2 regions of the Qipengyuania algicola genome follow, and region 1 is predicted to be linked to the other one. Evidence: predicted binding sites of a transcription regulator. Region 1 holds the regulator's gene; the other holds the start of a gene.
What was found. The regulator LexA, encoded in region 1, represses DNA repair genes until DNA is damaged. The targets are predictions, from matches to a motif close to GTTCCNCNCTTGTTCT.
Positions count from the first base shown of each region.

Region 1 (3,413 bases):
ACAACGCGGCGGCTCTCAAAGCTCTGCTGCGCGGTACACCCGGCCCCTACCGCGATGCGGTGATTTTCAATGCGGCGGCGACATTGCTGGTTGCGGGAGTGTCGGAGGATTGGGAAGAAGCCGCAGCGATGGCCGCGCGCGCGCTCGATGAAGGGGATGCGCGCAAGCTCCTTGTCCGCTGGATCGACATGGCAGTCTAGGCGCGCACGCAATGAACAAGCTCGATGAGATTTGCGCCACCAAGCGCACCGAAGTGACTGCGCGGAAATCGGCGACCACCCTTGGGCGGCTGTCCGAGCAGGCGGGCAGGCAATCTCGGCCACGCGGGTTCGAACAGGCCTTGCGCCGCGCCTCTGCAAGCGGCTTCGGCCTTATCGCCGAGATCAAGAAAGCCTCCCCCTCCAAGGGCCTTATCCGCGCGGATTTCCGTCCCGCCGACCATGCCCGCGATTATCAGGCAGGCGGTGCTGCCTGTCTGTCTGTCCTGACCGATGCCCCTTATTTTCAAGGCCATGAAGATTATCTGGTCGCCGCCCGTTCCGCATGTGACCTGCCTGTCCTGCGGAAGGATTTCATGGTCGATCCATGGCAGTGTGCAGAGGCACGCGCTATGGGTGCGGATGCCATTCTGATTATCGTGGCGGCTCTCTCGGACGCCCAGATGGCCGAGATTGAAAGCGCCGCTCTCGAACATGATATGGACGTGCTCGTCGAGGTGCATGACGAGGCCGAGATGGAACGCGCGCACGCGCTACGCTCCCGACTGATCGGAGTGAACAACCGCGATCTGAAAACTTTCAACACCAGTCTCGAAACCACCGAGCGGCTCGCCAATCTGGCACCAGACGGCGCTTTGCTGGTCGGCGAGAGCGGCATCGCCAGCCATGCCGATTGCATCCGCCTGTCGAACTGCGGCGTGCGCACATTTCTGGTTGGCGAGAGCCTGATGCGCTCTGCCGATGTTGCGGCCGCGACCCGTGCTTTGCTGACTGGTAAATGAGACGGCTGTGCTGACCCGCCGCGATATGCCAGACACTACCCCATGACAGACCTGACCCATCTCGACGCCGCCGGAAAAGCCCGGATGGTGGATGTCGGCTCAAAGGCCGAAACGGCGCGCCGCGCGGTCGCGGAAGGGTTCATTTCCATGAGCGCCGAGGCCCTCACCGCGATCCGCGAAGGCACTATGCCCAAGGGTGATGTGCTGGCAGCCGCGCGCATCGCGGGCATCATGGCGGCCAAGAAAACCGGCGAATTGATCCCGCTGTGCCATCCGCTAGCTCTCGATGCAGTGAGCGTGGATTGTGCGGTCGAGGATACCCGCGTGCGCGTGACTGCAACCGCTTCTTTGACGGGCAAGACCGGCATCGAGATGGAAGCCCTGACCGCGACAAGCGTCGCCCTGCTAACCGTCTACGACATGGCCAAGGCGCTCGATAAGGGCATGGTCATCAGCGGGGTGCGTCTGCTGGCAAAATCCGGCGGTAAATCGGGCGACTGGCACGCCGATAACTAGCGGTCCCTGCGTGGGACGAAATCAGGAACGCCTGTTCCAGCCTATCCCCTCCAAAATGGCTGTATTGCTTGACTTTGGGAATTCTGTTCCGTAATCGTTCCGTATTCGTTCGCCGTCCGGTGCGCGAAGTCTGAATGGTAATGGAGGCTTGCCGATGCTCACGGCGAAGCAGCATGAACTGATCCAGTTTATCCAGCAGCGACTGGAAGAGACAGGGATTTCGCCCTCGTTCGAGGAAATGAAAGAAGCGCTCGATCTGAAAAGCAAATCGGGCGTGCATCGTTTGATTTCCGCTCTGGAAGAACGGGGGTTTATCCGCCGCCTGCCCAATCGCGCGCGGGCGCTGGAAGTGATCCGGCAGCCGGAAGACGCGGTGCCGGGCGCGGTCAAGAAGCCGCAAGCGGCCAATGATCTGGTAGGTGCGCGAACGTCCGCACCGGCCGCCTCGCCGCAGCCTGCCAATGATGTGATCGAGATCCCGCTGCATGGCCGGATTGCAGCAGGCGCTCCAATCGAAGCGCTGGAGGACTATCAGAGCCTGCCGGTCCCGGCGGCGCTGCTTGGCCCCGGTGATCATTACGCGCTGGAGGTTTCGGGCGATTCGATGATCGAGGCAGGCATTTTCGATGGCGATTTTGCGCTTATCCGCCGGACCAACACGGCACGCGACGGAGAGATCGTGGTGGCGCTGGTAAACAATGAAGAAGCCACGCTGAAATATCTCCACCGTGACAGCGGCAATGTCCGGCTCGATCCGGCCAATGCCGCCTACGAGGCGCAGGTCTACGCCCCTGCCCAGGTCGAGGTTCAGGGCAAGCTGGCAGGATTGCTGCGGCGCTACCATTAAGCCCATCTGGCCCCAGGCAGATAACATCCGGCCAGCGGTTCAAGGACCGCTGGCCGGATTTGTTTTCATGACAGAGAATTGTGCCAGTTTACCTTGGGTTTCCGCCCCCAAAGCCTTCGGTTCGCCCGCGCCACCAGCCATGCTGTCCTTGGGTGTCCGCCACTCGGGTGATTGTCTCGTCTGCGAGAACAATCGCCAGACCGCCGCTCTCGCTCAGAGTCCGCCGATCAGCCTTCAGCCAGCGCGGCAGACACGATCTCGGCAGATAACGATCCGCCACCACGATATCTGCGCGCTCGCAGGCAGCGGAAAGGGCGCGCTCGCTCACCAGATCGCGGCTGCGGGCCATCAATATTTGCCAAGTCCGCCCGCCCCGCTCGATCGCGATGACGCAGAAATCGCGCGAACATTCGGCCCCTTCCCAGTCAGCTAGCGGCACAACATCGCCCGAAGTGCCGGCCATCTCTTGCAGATTCTCGCGCGCATAGTCCGACCGGCTCTCCCGCAGCATCAGCAATCGCCGATCCTCGCCCGCAATGCCGACATGACGCCCGTCATCCGAAATCAAAATATCGGGAACGGGCGTGGCGATCATCATGGCCGTCCCGATAGCCGCCGGGACCAGCCCCAATGCCCGCTTGCGCCCCTTCCACAAGGCCAGCCACAAACCGCCAGTCACAAACATGGCGAAAGTAGCGTAAGACATTTGCGGCAACAGCTTTACCGCACCGGGCTGCGCCGAAGTCCAATGGGCAATGTCGAGCAGCTGATCGAGCGAGAACTCCGCCAGCCACCAGACCGGTTTGCCCAGGCCCACCAGATCAAGCAGCAGCGCCAGCGCTATCAAGGGCATCGAAACAAACGTCACCAGCGGGATCGCCACCACATTGGCAAATGCGCCGTAAACTCCCGCCCGGTGGAAGTGGAACAAGACGATGGGCATCAGGGCGAACTCGATAACCAGCCCCGTGACCAGCAGCATCGTGCCCCGCCGCGCCGTGCGGGCAAGCCAGCTCTCCTCCCGTGCGGCCAGAAACTCCTTCACCGGGT
Region 1 is NZ_CP170453.1:2,524,419-2,527,831, reverse strand. Features, by position in the region: gene trpD (anthranilate phosphoribosyltransferase) at 1-200, shown strand, start outside; gene trpC (indole-3-glycerol phosphate synthase TrpC) at 212-1,000, shown strand; gene moaC (cyclic pyranopterin monophosphate synthase MoaC) at 1,043-1,516, shown strand; gene lexA (transcriptional repressor LexA) at 1,671-2,363, shown strand; gene ACFCW2_RS12000 (ComEC/Rec2 family competence protein) at 2,452-3,413, opposite strand, start outside.

Region 2 (3,413 bases), 220 kb from region 1:
TGGAGGGGCCGGAACGGATCGCGCCGGAATGGTGGCGCGAGAAATCCACCACCCGGCTGCGCGATTATTACCGCATCGAGGATACGCAGGGCCGCCGCTACTGGATCTATCGCCACGGCCTGATCGGAGACGGACGGGGCAATGACCGAAATGGCGGACTGCCCGACTGGTATGTGCAGGGCCTATGCGCCTGACAGCAGAACGGCGACGCATCTTTCGATACGCCGCCGCCTGCAATTTCAATGCTGTGACCGCTTACTCGGCCGGGGCAACCAGCAGGCGCGAACCCAGCGGCTGCAGAGAACGCGCGCTGTCGCCCAATGCACCGCGCAGGGAAGCAATCTGCTCTGCGCTGGCCGTCAGCGGCTCGTCCGCGACATGCCAGTTGACGCCTTCGCTGCAGGGCGGGGTGGTCAGCGAACCCATGTAACGGAACACCGACAGATCATCGGGGACCATGTCGTTGATGTCGAATGTGGCCAGCATGCCGCTGGGGTGGCCTACATGTTCGGTGATCTTGGCCAGCGCCGGATTGGCTTCGCCTTCTTCAAACATCACGCCCAGAACGCCCAGTTCACCGGCATCGGTGGCGTGCACGAAATGCGCAACCAGCGGCGTCCGCTCGCCATTCACGGCGTGCTCGGACGGGGTGTGGAAGTGGACCTGGATGAGATTGAAGGACTTTCCGCCCGACGTCATGCCCATGCCGGCAGGGAAATCGACTTGCACTTTTTCTTCGCCAAAAACGACTGTGCCGGTGGTTTCGCCGAAATTGGTTTCGAGCGCGACATCGCCGCGTGCATTGGCCGCGCCAAGATCGATGGGGCTTTGGTTGAGACCGGCATCGCAGATCGCGTAATCGGTGTTGAGAGTGGACCAGCGCTCGGGCATTTCACCGTCGCCGAAATTCCAGTCCTTTTCCTGCGCGATGGCGGCGGTAGGGGATACGACCATCGCGGTTGCGAGAAGCGCGGGAAGCATTTTCATAATCATTCTCCAAGACCTGCCGCGCACCGGTCTTCGCCGGTTGGCGGCGTGAAACTTGCGACCGATCATGAAAGAACCAGCCGCCCTGTTGGTACGTCCGACATCACGAGCGTTGCTCGCCAGAGGGGCCCGGTCCGTGGCTGCAATACGCGCTCCCCTCGATTGAGTTCCCGGCAAGTACCTGAAAACAAATGATACAAAATCTCATTGAATGAGTGGATTGACCCTTGCGCAGAATGCACTGGATTCAATGTGCGTAGGAACATATATAGAACGAATGGCCGCACAGAGCATCTTGCAGAAACTCGAAATCCTCGCCGATGCGGCGAAATACGATGCCTCCTGCGCGTCGTCCGGCACGGCCAAGAAGAACTCGATTGGTGGGAAGGGCATCGGTTCGACCGAGGGGATGGGCATCTGCCACGCCTATGCGCCCGATGGCCGGTGCATATCCTTGTTGAAGGTGCTGATGACCAATCACTGCATCTTCGATTGCCATTATTGCATCAACCGCAAGAGCAGCAATGTCCGCCGCGCGCGCTTCACGCCGCAGGAAGTGGCCGACCTCACGCTGAGCTTCTACCGGCGCAATTATATCGAGGGGCTGTTCCTGTCCTCGGGCATCATCAAAAGCTCCAACTTCACGATGGAGCAATTGGTCGAGACGGCCCGTATCCTGCGCGAGGAGCATGATTTTCGCGGCTACATCCACTTGAAGACCATCCCCGAGGCCGATCCGCAGCTGGTCTATCAGGCCGGGCTCCACGCGGACCGTGTCTCGATCAATGTCGAGCTGCCGACCGATAGCGGACTGACCCGCCTCGCGCCCGACAAGGACGCGCGCCAGATCGAAGGCGCGATGGGCGGCATGAAGTCGAGCATCGTTGAGGCGAAGGACGCGAAGAAGCGGTTCAAGCACGCGCCTCGCTTTGCGCCCGCCGGTCAGTCGACCCAGATGATCGTCGGCGCGGATGCGGCCAGCGATGCGGACATCGTGGGCAAGGCGAGCCGCCTGTATGACAATTTCCGCCTGCGCCGGGTGTATTACAGCGCGTTTAGCCCGATCCCCGACGCCAGTGCCGTCTTGCCGCTGAAACGTCCTCCGCTGATCCGCGAGCACCGGCTGTATCAGTCGGACTGGCTGATGCGGTTCTACGACTACAAGCCGGGCGAGATCATGCAAGCGACGGATGAGGCCGGAAATCTGCCGCTGGATATTGATCCTAAACTGGCCTGGGCCCTGAAATTTCGGGATTGGTTTCCGGTCGATGTGAACCGCGCCACGAAGGAGCAGTTGCTCCGCGTGCCGGGGCTGGGCGTGAAAGGCGTGCAGCGGATACTGGCGGCGCGGCGGCACCGCACGCTGAGGCTGGACGATGTGGCGAAGCTGACTGTGTCGCTGACCAAGATCCGCCCCTTCATCGTGACCTGCGACTGGCGTCCCACCGCCCTGACGGACCGCGCCGACCTGCGCCGCTTGCTCGCCCCGCCGCAGGAGCAACTGGAGCTGTTTGCGGCATGACCGCGCTTCAACATGTCAAACCGGGCGCCTATTACGCGGTAAACTTGCCCCGGCCGGACGACTTCGCGTTCTGGCGTGACCGGGCGCGGCAGTTGATTCAGTGCGATGTTCCGCCCGACCGCGTGGCATGGGTGGAGCCAGGCGGGGCGGGCGATCTGTTCGCAAACGGTGATACGCGGCTGCCTGCATCGCCTGTCGATGCGCGGCCGGTGCGGGCGAGCAAGCGGTTTCTCGGTGTGGCGAAGAATGCCGCGCTGCATTCGGACCCGGAGCGTTTTGCACTGCTGTATCGCCTGCTGTGGCGGTTGCAGGCCAATCCGCGCATCATGGAGGACAAGACCGACGCCGATGTCCGCCGAGTGGAGGAATGGGACAAGAATGTCCGCCGCGACAGCCACAAGATGCACGCCTTCGTCCGTTTCCGGCAGGTGGAGGATGGGGACGGCGGGGAGCATTACGTCGCCTGGTTCGAGCCTGACCATCACATCGTACGCGCCAATGCCGGCTTTTTCCGCCGCCGCTTCGCCAATATGCGCTGGTCGATCCTGACCCCGCGCGGCACGCTGCACTGGGACGGCGAGACCATGCGCGAAGGGCCTCCGGCGCGGCGCGAGGACGCCCCCGGAGATGATCCGGTGGAGGATCTGTGGCGCAAATATTACGCCTCCATCTTCAACCCTGCGCGGTTGAAAGTCGGTGCAATGCTGTCCGAAATGCCCAAGAAATATTGGAAGAACCTGCCCGAGGCTTCGCTGATACCGGAGCTGATCGCAGGCGCGCAGACGCGCGAGGCGCAGATGGTCGATGCCGGAAAATCAGGGTTCGGTATGGAATTCGAGGACAAGCCGGAAACGCTGGAGGCAATCGACAAAGCCATCCACGCCTGCCGCCAATGCCCGATCGG
Region 2 is NZ_CP170453.1:2,747,289-2,750,701, reverse strand. Features, by position in the region: gene ACFCW2_RS13105 (DUF6504 family protein) at 1-194, shown strand, start outside; gene ACFCW2_RS13100 (carbonic anhydrase) at 256-987, opposite strand; gene ACFCW2_RS13095 (putative DNA modification/repair radical SAM protein) at 1,265-2,509, shown strand; gene ACFCW2_RS13090 (UdgX family uracil-DNA binding protein) at 2,506-3,413, shown strand, end outside.
Region 2: ACFCW2_RS13095 (putative DNA modification/repair radical SAM protein) is a predicted target of LexA. The motif match lies at 1,247-1,262, and genes of this name have one in related genera.